Regions from separate parts of the Rhizobium sp. IY2 genome, predicted to be linked through region 4. Evidence: riboswitches for the same ligand, from Rfam matches in the RefSeq annotation. Region 4 holds a riboswitch; each other region holds the start of a gene.
What was found. A riboswitch is a leader RNA that binds a small molecule or an ion and turns the genes downstream of it on or off. The one in region 4 is predicted to bind cobalamin.
Positions count from the first base shown of each region.

Region 1: linked by a shared signal. The riboswitch ahead of nrdH (glutaredoxin-like protein NrdH) and the one ahead of bluB (5,6-dimethylbenzimidazole synthase) in region 4 are both predicted to bind cobalamin.
Region 2: linked by a shared signal. The riboswitch ahead of ACMUVN_RS20910 (CbtB domain-containing protein) and the one ahead of bluB (5,6-dimethylbenzimidazole synthase) in region 4 are both predicted to bind cobalamin.
Region 3: linked by a shared signal. The riboswitch ahead of cobU (bifunctional adenosylcobinamide kinase/adenosylcobinamide-phosphate guanylyltransferase) and the one ahead of bluB (5,6-dimethylbenzimidazole synthase) in region 4 are both predicted to bind cobalamin.

Region 1 is NZ_JBLKNU010000023.1:20,637-24,007, reverse strand. It holds gene nrdE (class 1b ribonucleoside-diphosphate reductase subunit alpha) at 1-1,203, opposite strand, end outside; gene nrdI (class Ib ribonucleoside-diphosphate reductase assembly flavoprotein NrdI) at 1,182-1,586, opposite strand; gene nrdH (glutaredoxin-like protein NrdH) at 1,600-1,821, opposite strand; cobalamin riboswitch at 2,102-2,328, opposite strand; gene ACMUVN_RS32735 (heavy metal translocating P-type ATPase) at 2,568-3,371, opposite strand, start outside.
Region 2 is NZ_JBLKNU010000006.1:328,108-331,478, reverse strand. It holds gene ACMUVN_RS20925 (sulfite oxidase-like oxidoreductase) at 1-59, shown strand, start outside; gene ACMUVN_RS20920 (hypothetical protein) at 44-676, opposite strand; gene ACMUVN_RS20915 (CbtA family protein) at 726-1,472, opposite strand; gene ACMUVN_RS20910 (CbtB domain-containing protein) at 1,586-1,795, opposite strand; adenosylcobalamin (AdoCbl) riboswitch at 1,809-1,951, opposite strand; gene ACMUVN_RS20905 (histidine phosphatase family protein) at 2,040-2,594, shown strand; gene ACMUVN_RS20900 (putative bifunctional diguanylate cyclase/phosphodiesterase) at 3,138-3,371, shown strand, end outside.
Region 3 is NZ_JBLKNU010000001.1:911,529-914,899, reverse strand. It holds gene cobN (cobaltochelatase subunit CobN) at 1-123, opposite strand, end outside; gene cobW (cobalamin biosynthesis protein CobW) at 128-1,177, opposite strand; gene cobU (bifunctional adenosylcobinamide kinase/adenosylcobinamide-phosphate guanylyltransferase) at 1,182-1,691, opposite strand; cobalamin riboswitch at 1,913-2,309, opposite strand; gene ACMUVN_RS04455 (chloride channel protein) at 2,568-3,371, shown strand, end outside.
Region 4 is NZ_JBLKNU010000001.1:1,073,720-1,077,090, forward strand. It holds gene ACMUVN_RS05265 (methyl-accepting chemotaxis protein) at 1-34, opposite strand, end outside; gene ACMUVN_RS05270 (DHA2 family efflux MFS transporter permease subunit) at 266-1,669, opposite strand; cobalamin riboswitch at 1,866-2,054, shown strand; gene bluB (5,6-dimethylbenzimidazole synthase) at 2,095-2,784, shown strand; gene ACMUVN_RS05280 (DUF2865 domain-containing protein) at 2,788-3,371, opposite strand, start outside.

The sequences.
Region 1 (3,371 bases), on a different contig from region 4:
GCGTCCGGCGATCGGGTTGGCCCGGTTCACCGTGTCCTCGAACGTGATATAGGGGTAGCCGCTCTCGAACTGGATTTCGGCAAGCACCTGGAAGAATTCGCGCGCCTTGATCTTCTTCTTCGAAATGCGGGCATCCGCCACCATCTCGCGATACTTTTCCGTCACCGAAATCTCGGTGAAAGGCACGCCATAGACGCGTTCCACGTCATAGGGCGAGAACAGGTACATGTCCTCGTTGTTCTTGGCGAGCTCGAAGGTGATGTCGGGCACGACGACGCCGAGCGACAGCGTCTTGATGCGGATTTTCTCGTCGGCATTTTCACGCTTGGTATCGAGGAAACGCATGATATCGGGGTGATGGGCGTTGAGATAGACCGCACCCGCGCCCTGCCGCGCCCCGAGCTGGTTGGCATAGGAGAAGCTGTCTTCGAGCAGCTTCATCACCGGGATGATGCCCGACGACTGGTTCTCGATCTGCTTGATCGGCGCGCCGGCCTCGCGGATATTGGTCAGCGACAGCGCCACGCCGCCGCCGCGCTTCGACAATTGCAGCGCCGAATTGATCGACCGGCCGATCGATTCCATATTGTCCTCGACGCGCAGCAGGAAGCAGGAAACCAGCTCTCCGCGCTGCTTCTTGCCGGCATTGAGGAAGGTCGGCGTCGCCGGCTGGAAACGGCCGGAAATGATCTCGTCCACCATGTCGCGGGCAAGGCCCTCGTCGCCGCGCGCAAGCGCCAGCGCCACCATGCAGATGCGGTCCTCGTAGCGCTCGAGATAGCGCTTTCCGTCGAAGGTCTTCAGCGTATAGCTGGTGTAATATTTGAAGGCGCCGAGGAAGGTCGGGAAACGGAATTTCCTGGCATAGGCCTGGTCGAACAGGTCTCGCACGAAATTGAAGGAATACTGGTCGAGAACCTCCTGCTCGTAATAACCCTCGGTCACGAGGTAATCGAGCTTTTCCCTCAGATTGTGAAAGAACACCGTGTTCTGGTTCACATGCTGCAGGAAATACTGCTTGGCCGCCAAACGATCCTTGTCGAGCTGGATCCGCCCATCCTCGTCATAGAGGTTCAGCATGGCGTTCAGCGCGTGATAGTCGAGCGTTTCCGCCGCTTTCAAAGGGCGTTCGCCGGCGGGATGAGCAAAAGTGTTATGCGGTTTTGCGCCCGCATCCCGCGTCAGAGTTGTTCCCGTGTCCAAAATCGTTCCATCCCGTGTTTGACGTTGGCGACGTCGTCTTCCGTGCCCATGAGCTCGAACCTGTAGAGATACGGCACCAGGCATTTCCGCGAGACCACGTCGCCGGCGAGCCCGTATGTCTCGCCGAAATTGCTGTTGCCCGCGGCGATCACGCCGCGGATGTGTCCTCGGTTTTCCGCATCGTTCAAGAAACGGATCACCTGCTTGGGAACGGCACCCTTGCCGCCGTCGCCGCTATAAGTCGGCACAACAAGCACGAAGGGTTCGTGGATATGGAACGCGTCAACGCCACCGGTCGGAATGCGCGCCGCGCGCAGTCCGAGCTTGGCGACAAACCGATGGGTATTTTCGGATCGGCTGGAATAATAGACGATCAACCCCACCGCTTGTCCTCACTCAGGAGAGCGCGCTGATCATGTCGGGGCGGAAGCCCGCCCAGTGCTGCTCGCCGGCGATGACGACAGGCGCCTGCATGTAGCCGAGGCTGCGGACCCGATCGAGCGCTTCGGCATCCTGCGAGATATCGACGATGTCATAATCGACACCCAGACGGTCGAGGGCGCGGTAGGTGGCAGTGCACTGGACGCAGGCAGGCTTGCTGTAGACGGTAATGGTCATAGTATTCCTCGTGACGACGCGATTGGGACGCAGGACATCGATCGGAAATCTCTCGATATCCGTCGAAAAGGCTCTGTATTTTGCAGCTATGCGGCTCGTTCAGCCGCCGGGCGCGACGTGCCCTTTATATTGCGCGGGTGGCGGCCTGAATTGAGATACTGACATGACTTCACCCCGAAGTGGCTCAATGCGAAGGTTTCAGGGGCGGAGGTTCGGGCCTGCGCAACGCGATGCGGAGATCCCCGCAGCCATGCAAACGCGACCTTCCGGACACCCCGCCCGTGGACGTTTTGTTCGAGGCAGGTCTCCTGGCTCACGGGTCAAAGCACCCTGCCCCAGCCTTCCCAAGGCCTCATGCCTCAGTGACCTGAAATCGGACAGTTGCTCTCCGCTCACAGTTGCGGGGGCAGCTCCGGCGTTGTTGCGCCGTCATGGCGAAACGCACCGTATTCCCGTCTTAGCCATCGCTCCCTACGAATCGATGGAACCTCGAACACTAGATATAGTACGCCAATCCAAATTCGCGTCAACGGATGGTTTGTGCATTGCGTTACGACAGGTTTGAAATCGCTACATTCCTGTGAAGAACATGGATAACCAAAGCTTAAAGACAGCAGGCTGTGGAGAAGCCCCACGAGGGGAGCCGACCTATGACCGGTCCAAAGATTTCGGTTCGAGATCAGGCCCGAATCGTCGATGGGACATCCCGCCGGTGACGGGCGCCGGAGGATGAAGTCGGGGAATGCTTATATCTTTATCCGAAGCAGCCGCAGCGCGTTGATCGTCACCAGCACGGTGGCACCGGTATCGGCGAGGATCGCCGGCCAGAGCCCGGTAATGCCCATGATCGTCGTCACCAGGAACACCGCCTTCAGCCCCAGCGCGATGCTGATGTTCTGCAGGATGTTGCCCATCGTGCGTTTGGAAAGTTCGATCATCCGCGCCACGTCGCCGACGCGTCCGTGCAGCACGGCGGCATCCGCGGTCTCCAGTGCCACATCGGTGCCGCCGCCCATGGCGATGCCGATATCGGCAGCGGCCAGCGCCGGAGCATCGTTGATGCCGTCGCCGACCTTGGCGACGATCAAGCCCTGGCGCTTCAATTCGCCGACGACACGCTGCTTGTCCTCAGGCATCATCTCCCCGAGCCAGTCGATGCCGAGCATGCCGGCCACGGCTGCCGCCGTCCGCTTGTTGTCGCCCGTCAGCATCATCGCCTTGACGCCTGCCGATTTGAGGCTAGCGAGCCCGGCCTCGGCATCCTCGCGCGGCTCGTCGCGCATGGCGATCAGGCCGGCCGCGATACCGTTGACAAGCAGCACCGATACGCTCTTGCCCTCGTCGTTGAGCGCCGTGATGCGTGCATCCTGCTCCGCGCTGAGCGCCCCGAGCGCACGGGCAGCCGGCGGCGACAACAGGTCCAGCGTCTCGCCGCCGACCTTGCCGCTGACACCCTTGCCCGGCAGCGCTTCCAGCTCAAAGGCTGGCGGCACGGGAACGCCGTCCGCCTTGGCGCGGTTGAGGATAGCCAGGGCCAAGGGATGGCTGGA
Region 2 (3,371 bases), on a different contig from region 4:
AGAACGGCTACCATATCTACGGCGATCCATGGCGCGAGCAGCGCTATTCCGACGATTGAGCCTTCGGCCGCAGGAAGTGGCGAAGCCCAAAAAAACCAAGGCCGAACAATGCAGCGAGCCCGGTCAGCGACGCCATGCTGGCTGGATGAAGTGGCACCTTGCCCCAGTGTGGCTTGATGACATCGGCGGTGTTGAAGGCCTCGCCGCTGAACCGGCAGGTGACGAGCGCAAGGCCGCGCCGCGTCATGTCGGCGTCGACGGCGGAAATGATTTCATTCGCGGCAGCCCTCTCTTGCGGCATCTCGCGCATCGACAGCAAGACCGCCTTGGCCGCCGCGAGATAGGCATGGGCGCATTCGTTGAACGGGCTTTCCTCGTCCGTCACGCTGCCCGGCACCCGGCCCCAGAGACAATAGGAATACTGGATCTCGGCATAGTTCAGGACGCGGCGGAACGGCTCGTTGGTATCGACGGCACGGGAAGCAAGGTCGATGATCCCACTGCGATAGTCTGCAATCACCGCCATCTCGCCATGGGAAATTTCCGGAATATCCAGTCCGGTATGGCTGCCGCCGCCGCTAGGGCTATGGGCAAGAGCGCTTCCAGCAACCACACAAAAAAAGACGGCGGTGGCAAACGCCGTCGACACGAGTGGTATGGTTCTGCTGCTTGTCATGGCCGCCCGAAAAGTTCAGGGCGCCGGCAAGCGGCGCCCTTCGATGCGTTCAGTGAAATGCCGTTGCCGGCCGGCCGCGTTGCCCGTCCTTAACGGCAAGCCGCTTTTCCGCCAGCACTCCGAAGGCAAGGCCCAAGGTTGTCCAGAGGATCACATGCATGCCGAGCGAAGTCGTGCGGAACCGCCAGAGGACCATCGCCGAGAAGTTCTCCGGCACCTCGTTGATCGGCGGCAGCAGATAGAGCACGACGCCGATGAAGACGAGATAAGCGATTCCGGCGATGATCGCGCCATTCCAGAGACCGAAACGCCCCGCGAGGCGGCGCGACAGCGCCACCGCGGCAATCAGCGCGGCGAGCGAGACGACGATCATCAGGAAGAACAGTTCGGTCCTGACGCCGATCGTATCGGGATTGCCCACCGCCGGCGGGTTGGCCGGATACTTGATACCGGGAACGAGGACGATCGCCACGAAGGCGGCAATGGCGATGACGGCCGAGGTGCCGCGCGCCGAAAGGCTGCTGAAACGGCCGTGCACGAAAGCGAAGGCGAGAGCGAAGAGCCCGCCAACGGCAACGCTGTAGGCCATGACGCCGGTGAAAAGGCCGAGACCGGCCTGCGTGGCGCGGCTGACGATTTCAGGTTCGGCAGCTTCACCGGCCGCCTGGGCACTCGCCTCCTCGAAGGCGATCGCCGCATCGACCAGCGGCTCGCCGAAGATATGCGCAAAAGCGAAAACGAGGATGCCAGCAATCAGGCCCGCGAGCATGCCGCGAAGCAGAAGATTTCCAACCATGTCAGGAACTCCCCTAAAGCATGTCGCGCAAAAGTGTGCAGCGATTTTGCGATAACGACATGCGAAAACAAAGACCTAAAGTGAGGCGCGAATCTGAAAGATCGCGACGCGCTTTAGTGGCAGGGAAAGCCGAGGAGATGACGGCCGTCATGCACGAATTCGTGCACATACATCCCGTTGAACAGCGCCATCGCGCCTTCCTCGGTGCCGACAAAATAGAGAACGATGAGCATCAGCAGGCCACCGAAGATCGCCCATGGCAGGATCTCTCCCAGGGGGATCGGCGCCGGTGCCGCGACGGGCGCAAAAGTGGTGTCAGACATGTATTCCTCCGGGAATGACGCGTTCAGTCGAAAGAGTGCTTGTGCAGTAGGGTCTGACTTCCAGCGCGAAGAGCTTTCGACACGCTGGTCACAGTGGCGCGACCGCGCCGGATTTCCACCGGCTTCCAAACCCGCAACAGCACGGTTATATCTGCACGCCGAAGAGACTGTCAACGAAACTTCACAAGCCGGCCGAGGGCCGTCCTGCGCCGCTACAGCCGCACTCCGGGAGATCAGAACGACCGTGAATACGCGCCTCACCTGGATCTGCCACGGCGCGACGATGGCGAGCCGCAAGGCCCTGTTCCCGCTCGACGAACCGCTGGAAGGCAAGGCGGCGGAAGAAGCCGACAGGATGGCCGCCCTGCCCCGCGCCGATCGCGTTGCCACGAGCCCCGCTTTGCGCGCCCGCCAGACTGTTGACGCGCTCCGCCTCCAAGCCCGGATCGATCCGGCGCTTCGCGACTGCGACCATGGCCGCTGGGCCGGCAGATCGATCGCCGCGATAGAGGCGGAAGAGCCTGAGAACCTCATGGCCTGGATGAGCGATCCGGAAGCGGCCCCGCATGGCGGCGAGAGCCTTCTTGATTTGAGAACACGCGTCGCCGACTGGATGGAGAGCGAATCCGCCCTCGGCGGCCATGTGATCGCCGTCAGTCACGCAGCCGTCATCCGGGCGGCGGTCGCCCATGTGCTTCAGGCGCCGCTCTCCTCTTTCTGGCTGAGCGACATCGAGCCGCTCGCCGTCATTCGCATGACCAGCAATGGACGACGCTGGTCTCTGCGCTTCCAGCATTAGAGCGCCGTGCGTCCTTTCGGACGCACAAGGACGCTCGACACTTTCAATCCTCGCATCGCGCTGTCCGAAAATCGATTCCGATTTTCGGACCGATGCTTTAGCGAGTCCTGATCATATCCAGCCTTACACAAGCAAATCGCGTCATCTCTGTTGAACCCGGTTTCGCGGGGACTACTTCCTTATCCCAAGGAGATGGAAGAATGACATATGATTGGAGTGGGGAGCGCACGCGGCGCCTGCGTTTGATGCGTGTCGCCACAGTCACAGTTCTGGTCGGTCTCATCGTCAGCGTCCCGCTGCTGATCGTCACCGCCTGAAGCACGAAAAAGGGCGAGCGATGCCATGGCACGCTCGCCTTCGTTTTTTCCGCACCTGCCATTCTGCCAACCACGAAGAGGGCTCGCTCGGCGTTTTCCTCTGGCGCCAACGGTCCCTCGACGGCACATCAGGAGGCTGCCGCCTCCGATAATTCGCCTTCTGGTTTCAACGAACATTTCAGACTTTCGTGCTACTTCCGCGAAGGGTGGAGATGGAGAAGGCGCAGTGCCGGTATTTTTCCAGAGCAGGGCCGGAAGGCAATGTGTTTCGATCGTCGGGTTCGGGATTACTCTCTGGCTCCTCTGCACCCTGTTGCAGCTTGACGACAGCCTTGTCTACTTCATGACCGGTTTCGGCGAGTACGGCGCCGACAAGCTCGTTCTGGCGCTCGGCATCGCCGGCGCCATGAGCTTCATCTATTCGGTGCTGCGCATAGCCGACCTGCGCAAGGAAACGGAA
Region 3 (3,371 bases), 160 kb from region 4:
TGCGATCGCGGCAAGCTCGCTGTCGGCAGCCGACAGGAACAGGATCTCGCCCGGCGTCTGCCCGAGGTCGATCGCCTCCTCGCCGTCGCTGATCGTTCCCTGCTGGGCCAGAAGCAGATGCATTGGTTTATGCCAGCTCTTCGATTGCCGCCCTCACCGCGTCCTGATCCATCTCGTGCAGGCCGATGACGACGAGGCGCGTCGTGCGCTTTTCGCCTGGAGCCCAGGCGCGGTCGAAATAATGATCGATGCGGCTGCCGACGGCCTGGAGCTGCAGGCGCATCGGCTTGCCGGCGATATCGACGAAGCCCTTGAGGCGCAGCACGTCATGGGTTGATATGATCGCCTTCAGCTTCTCGACGAAGCCGGCGGGATCGGCAACGGGTCCGAGATCGACGACGAAGCTGTCGAACTCGTCGTGGTCGTGCGGCGCGCCGTCTTCATGCTCCAGCTCATGATGCGACTTGCGATTGGCGACATCGTCCTCGGTGCCGATACCAAGGCCGAGCAGGATGCCGGCCGAGACTTCGCCGTTCTTCGCCTCGATGATCGCGGGTTTGCGCACCGTGCGGGAGGCAACCTCGTCGCGCACCCTGATAAGACCTGCCGCGTCGATCAGGTCGGTCTTGTTGAGCACGATGAGATCGGCGCAGGTGAGCTGATCCTCGAACAGCTCCTCGATCGGGCTTTCGTGATCGAGCGATTCATCCTCGGCGCGGCGCGCATCGACGGCATCATGGTCGTCGGCGAACCGGCCGGCGGCAACGGCGGCGCTATCGACCACCGTGATGACGCCGTCGACGGTCACTTGCGTGCGGATATCGGGCCAGTTGAAAGCGGCGACCAGCGGCTGCGGCAGGGCGAGGCCCGAGGTTTCGATGACGATGTGGTCGGGCCGCTGTTCGCGCTCGAGCAGCTTCGTCATCGTCGGAATGAAATCGTCGGCGACAGTGCAGCAGATGCAACCATTGGTGAGTTCGATGATGTCGTCCTCGGTGCAATTCTCCGCGCCGCAGCCCTTCAGCACGTCACCGTCGACACCGAGATCGCCGAATTCGTTGATGATGAGCGCGATCTTCTTGCCGCCGGCATTGGTGAGCAGGTTGCGGATCATCGTGGTCTTGCCGGCGCCGAGGAAGCCGGTGATGACGGTTGCAGGAATTTTCTGCTGGTTCATGAACTTAACCCTTCATTTTCAGCGGCAGGCCTGCCGCGATGAAATAGACTTCGGCGGCCTTCGCCGCGATCGATTGGTGCAGCCGGCCGGCATGATCGCGGAAATCCCGCGCCATGCGATTGTTAGGCACGATGCCGAGGCCGACCTCGTTGGAAACGAAAACGAGCCGCGCCTTCGCGGCGGCCAGGAAATCGGCGAGCGCTGCAAATTCCGCCGCCATGTCGCGCTCCTCCATCATCAGATTGGTGACCCAGAGCGTCAGGCAGTCGATCAGCACGATGCGTCCCTCGCCGTCGATGGCGCCAAGCTTGCCGACGAGATCGAGCGGCTCCTCATGCGTCGTCCAGGACGGACCGCGGTCGGCCTTGTGCTGAGTGATACGCGCCTGCATCTCCTCGTCCCAGGCCCGGCCGGTGGCAAGGTAGTGGCGGTCGAGGCCGGTCGCGGTGACGAGAGCTTCGGCGAAGCGGGATTTGCCGGAGCGCGCGCCGCCGAGGATGAAGATGGTGGTCATGCTCAGACGCTCCTCAGGGAGGGTGCGTAGCCGTGGCTTGTTCCGAGTGCACCTTTTTCGACTGCTGGGGGGACCGAGTATTCGACATAACCGGCCGAAAGCACTCCTCTTGCAGGGCTGCTTGGAGGCGTCGCGAGCGCCGCACCAGGCCGCGCTGAATTCAATCGTTCAGCCAAGACAACCTCCGTGCTGGCAACGGGCGTAGTGCCCAGGTGTGGGCTTCTGGCCCGGCACGTAATGGCAGGTCTCCTGGCTCGCGGTTATCGGCCGCGATCGGGGCAGACCGGAAACCGGTCGCCCTGATCGTGCCGGCGGATCATCCTCGCCTTCCCGGCTGCATTGGTGAAAAGGTGGACGATTCGTAGATTTAGAGGCGTCCGACCCCGGTTGATCACCATGCATCTCCAGTGGCTTTTCCGGCATGTTGCCCACCCCGCCCGCTTGCATGATTGCAAGCCGCCGGCCGGAGGGGCTCGGTGCCGGATGGAAGACCCTGACCGCTCTACAGTCGCGGGGTCGGCTGTGATGAAGGCGCCCGGTTTGGGTCCGCCCCTTCACATTCCCTTTTCATCCGGAAGGGCGCAACACCGATCCGGAACCATCCGTTATGTCAGGATGGTCGGGCGACCATCCGTTGAGGGATGGTTAGGCAAGCCGGGGTGTGAAGTCAACCGGCCTTGACGGCCGGTCAGCTTCCGAGCAGATGGCCCAACCCTATCAACACGACTTAGTCTACCTAAAATATCGTCATTTATCAGAGGCTTACGTCATAAATATTTGTCCCGGGCGCCGGCTTTTCGCCGCAATTGCGTCGCAAGCGGACTGCGCGACCATCTCCGCCCTTGACCGGGCCTCTCCCCGCCTAGTTGTCTAGCCATGCTTATGAAATTGGATCGGCGCCGTTTCCGGGCGCTGCGTGTTTTCTTCGATCCGGGCCGCCTGCGGGCGCTGACCCGCCGCAGCGAGGTCGGCCTGTCACTGGCGGGCGCCGTCGTCGGCATCATCTCGGGTCTCGCCGTCACCGGTATGAGCTACGTCTCCAGTGAGCTGCATCAGCTGGTCTTCGGCATCGCCGATAGCGAGCGGCTGAGCTCATCCGAGATCGAGAACAAGATGCTGCTGCTCACCGCGCCCGTAATCGGCGGCGCTCTGCTCGGCCTGTTGCTCCTGGTGCTGGCGAAACGGCGCAAGAAGCCGATGGTCGACCCGATCGAAGCCAATGCGCTGCATGGCGGCCGTCTATCCTTGACCGACAGCATCATCGTTGCCGTCCAGAACCTGATCTCCAACGGGTTCGGCGCCTCGGTCGGACTGGAGGCCGGCTATACCCAGCTTGCCGCCGGCCTTGCCTCGAAATTCGGCCTGAAGCTGCAGCTTCGCCGCTCCGACCTGCGCATCCTCGTCGGCTGCGGCGCGGCGGGCGCCATCGCCGCCGCCTTCAACGCGCCGCTGACCGGCGCCTTCTATGCCTTCGAGCTGATCATCGGCACCTATACGATCGTGTCGCTGACACCCGTCGTCGTCTCAGCTCTCATTTCCACCCTTGTCGCAAGGCTGCTTGCCGATGGTGATTTCACCATCGATATCGGCAGCTTCGGCTCGGTCGTGCCGGCCGATTATATCCCGGCGCTGCTGCTCGGCGCCTTCTGCGCCGGCATCGGTATCCTGATCATGCAGGGC
Region 4 (3,371 bases):
CTGTCAGAGGCATCGTTTTCAAAAATTGGAACATTCCGCGGGGGCCTAGAATTGCGGCTCAGTCGGACATGTTCCCGACCGGCGTATCAATACGGGCATCCACGCTGACGGTCACATCACGAGCGCTCATGCCCATGTCCTGATAGCGACCCAAAACGCGCAAACGCAGTGTGTATTTGATGTGTGAATAAATCATAAAGTAGAAAGGGATGCCGGAGCACACGCGTGTGATTTCGCTATCACGCCCGCTGGTGATCTGCCGCGATCAGCTGTTTTCCGCGATCGCCTCTTCAGGCTCCGTCTGCCGGTGTTTGCGGCGGCGCGTCGTCAGTTCCGCGCCGGCATCGCGCGGCAGGCGCAGGAAGGTGATGCAGGCGAGCGCCGAAATCGCCGAGACGCTGAAGAAGGCGACGTGGAAATCCGAGACCAGCAGCCGGCCGCTATGGAAGCTGCTCGAAATTTCGAGGATGCCGCCGGCGATCGCCACACCCATTGCCATGGAGATACGCTGGGCAACGGCATTGATCGCGGTTGCCTGGCTGCTGTCGGCGGCGTCGACATCGCCGAAGGCCATGGCGTTGACGCCCGAGAAAGCCATGGAGCGGAACAGGCCGCCGATCAGCAGGCAGGCCATGATCAGGAACAGCGGGGTTTCGGCGGTGAACAGGCCGTTGATGCCGAGGAAGATCGCCGCCAGCAAGGTGGTGATTGATATGACGGTGCGGAAGCCGAAGGCATTGAAGGTGCGCGAGGCGGCGAATTTCGAGCCCATGGAGCCGAGTGCGCTGACGAAGGTGACCGAGCCCGACTGCAACGGCGTCAGGCCGAAGCCGAGCTGCAGCATCAGCGGCATCAGGAAGGGCAGCGCGCCGAGCCCCATGCGGAAATTCGAGGCGCCGAGGATCGCCGCCCGGAACATCGGGTAGCGGAACATCTTCGGATCGAGAAGCGGATAGGGCGCGCGGCGAGCATGCAGGAGGTAGAGGAGACCGGAAAGGATGCCGATCGCAACCGTGACATAACCGTAGATGACGGGCACGGCCGGCAGGCTGATCACCGAGACGCCGAAGACGAAGCCGGAGAAACCGAGGCCGCAGAGGAAGAAGCCCGGGAAATCCATCGGCCGCGGGCTGCGCGGCTCGACCGCCGGCAGGAAACGGGTGACGAGGATGATGCCGAGCACGCCGATCGGGACGTTGATCCAGAAGATCCAGTGCCAGGTGAGATAGGTGGTGAGGAAACCGCCGATCGGCGGCCCCAAGATCGGGCCGATCAAGGCGGGAATGGTGAGCCAGGCCATGGCGTCGACGAGTTCGTGGCGTGGCGTTCCCCGGACCAAAAGCAGGCGGCTGACCGGCGTCATCATCGAGCCGCCGGCGCCTTGGACCAGCCGTGAGATGACGAAGGCCGTGATCGAGTTGGAGAAAGCGCAGGCGACCGAGCCGATCATGAAGACGAAGATCGCCATGCGGAAGATGTTGCGCGCACCGAACCGATCGGACATCCAGCCGCTGATCGGGATGAAGATCGCCAGTGCCACGAGATAGCTGGTGACGGCGAGCTTCAGCGCGATCGGCGAGGTGCCGATATCGGCTGCGATCGCCGGCAGGCTGGTGGCGATCACGGTCGAATCCATCTGTTCCATGAACAGGGCGACCGCAAGGATCATGGGCGTGAGGCGGGGCACGGGCAACCGGGATGCTGCGAGGGACTGTATCGTCCATACGCCTTCGGTGGTGATAAGGCCATAGAAACTATGGATGAAGGAGCTTGTCGAGCCGCTTCAAACCGACGCGGGAGGGTGCGTGGCTCAACGTGGTTCCCGACTGCGACCTCGGGCCGGCTTGCCGTCGCCGCGCTTTCCTGAAATAGATGCGCCGTCAGGTGCCCGCCATCAACGCGGGAGAATCGGGAATCCGGTGCAAGGCCGGAACGTGCCCAACGCTGTAAGGCCGACGCTTGCCGCTTCATCTCGCCACTGGCTTCTCGCCGGGAAGGCTGCGGCAGACGGATGACGCCGAGTCAGAAGACCGGCCTGGCAAGATTGACCGATCCGCGCGGACGGCGGGCGGTTGCGTTGTTGGGGATTTGACGATGCGACCCTTTGATGAGGATGCCCTTTCGGCGGCGTCCGGTTTTTCCTTGGCCGAGCGCGAGGCCGTCTATCACGCGATCAAGACGCGGCGCGACGTTCGCAGCCAGTTCCTGCCCGACCCCTTGCCTGACGATGTCGTGGAGCGGCTGCTGACGGCCGCCCATCATGCGCCCTCCGTCGGCTTCATGCAGCCGTGGAATTTCATTCTGGTGAAAAGTGCCGCGGTCCGGGCGCGCGTCCAGGACGCCTTTGTGAAGGCCAATGAGGAGGCGGCGCTGATGTTTACCGGCGAGCGGCGGCAGGCATACCGCTCCCTCAAGCTCGAAGGCATCACCGAGGCACCGCTCGGCATATGCGTGACCTGCGACCCCACCCGCAGCGGCAGCGTGGTGCTGGGGCGCACCCACAATCCCAGGATGGATAGCTATTCCACAGTCTGCGCCATCCAGAATCTCTGGCTTGCGGCGCGGGCGGAAGGGGTCGGCATCGGCTGGGTCAGCATTTTTCGCGAAGGCGATCTGAAAAGCATTCTCGGCATACCCGAGCATATCGAGGTGGTCGCTTGGCTCTGTGCCGGTTTCGTCGATCGGCTTTATGACGAGCCGGAACTGTCCGTCAAAGGCTGGCGGCAGCGTCTGCCGCTCCAAGAGCTCGTCTTCCATGACGGGTGGGGACGCAACGACCCGTAGCAATCACTGCTGTTGAGGCTGCGGCCCCGGTGTTGCCGGATTGGCGAGGTCTATCGAGCCTTGATCACCGGCAAGGAATTGCGGGCCGACCTGGCGGACCTTGTTCTGCACGGGATCGTAGGGGCGCTCCGGGACGGATGGTTGCGGTGGGGCTGCGGCAGCATCCTTCGCCGTGGGATTGGTGCGGATGGTGGTGATCGAACCTTGTTGCGGCGGTTCGCTTGACGGCTGCTTGCCGCGCATCTCATCGTAGTAGGCGGTGAGATTGCAGGCGCAGGAGGACTTTTCCCCCGGCGTGCGGTTCTTGTAGGCAAAGGCGTTTTTCATGGCGCTGTAGGGCGTGCCCGTTGCGACCGAGATCATGTTCGAGGCTTCGGTGCTCGTCACGTCACGATAGAACAGCTCGGTCTCGATACCCGGGCACATCTTGGCGCACGTCTGGGCGTCGCGGCCGAAATCGACCGAAGTGGCGTTCGAGCTGATCGGGAAGAAGCCGCCGTCGCAGGTGCGCACGCACATGGTGCTGACCGGCGAGAGCATTTCGGCCCGCGGCAGGCCGTAGCGCGGATCGACCTCTTCACCGCCGC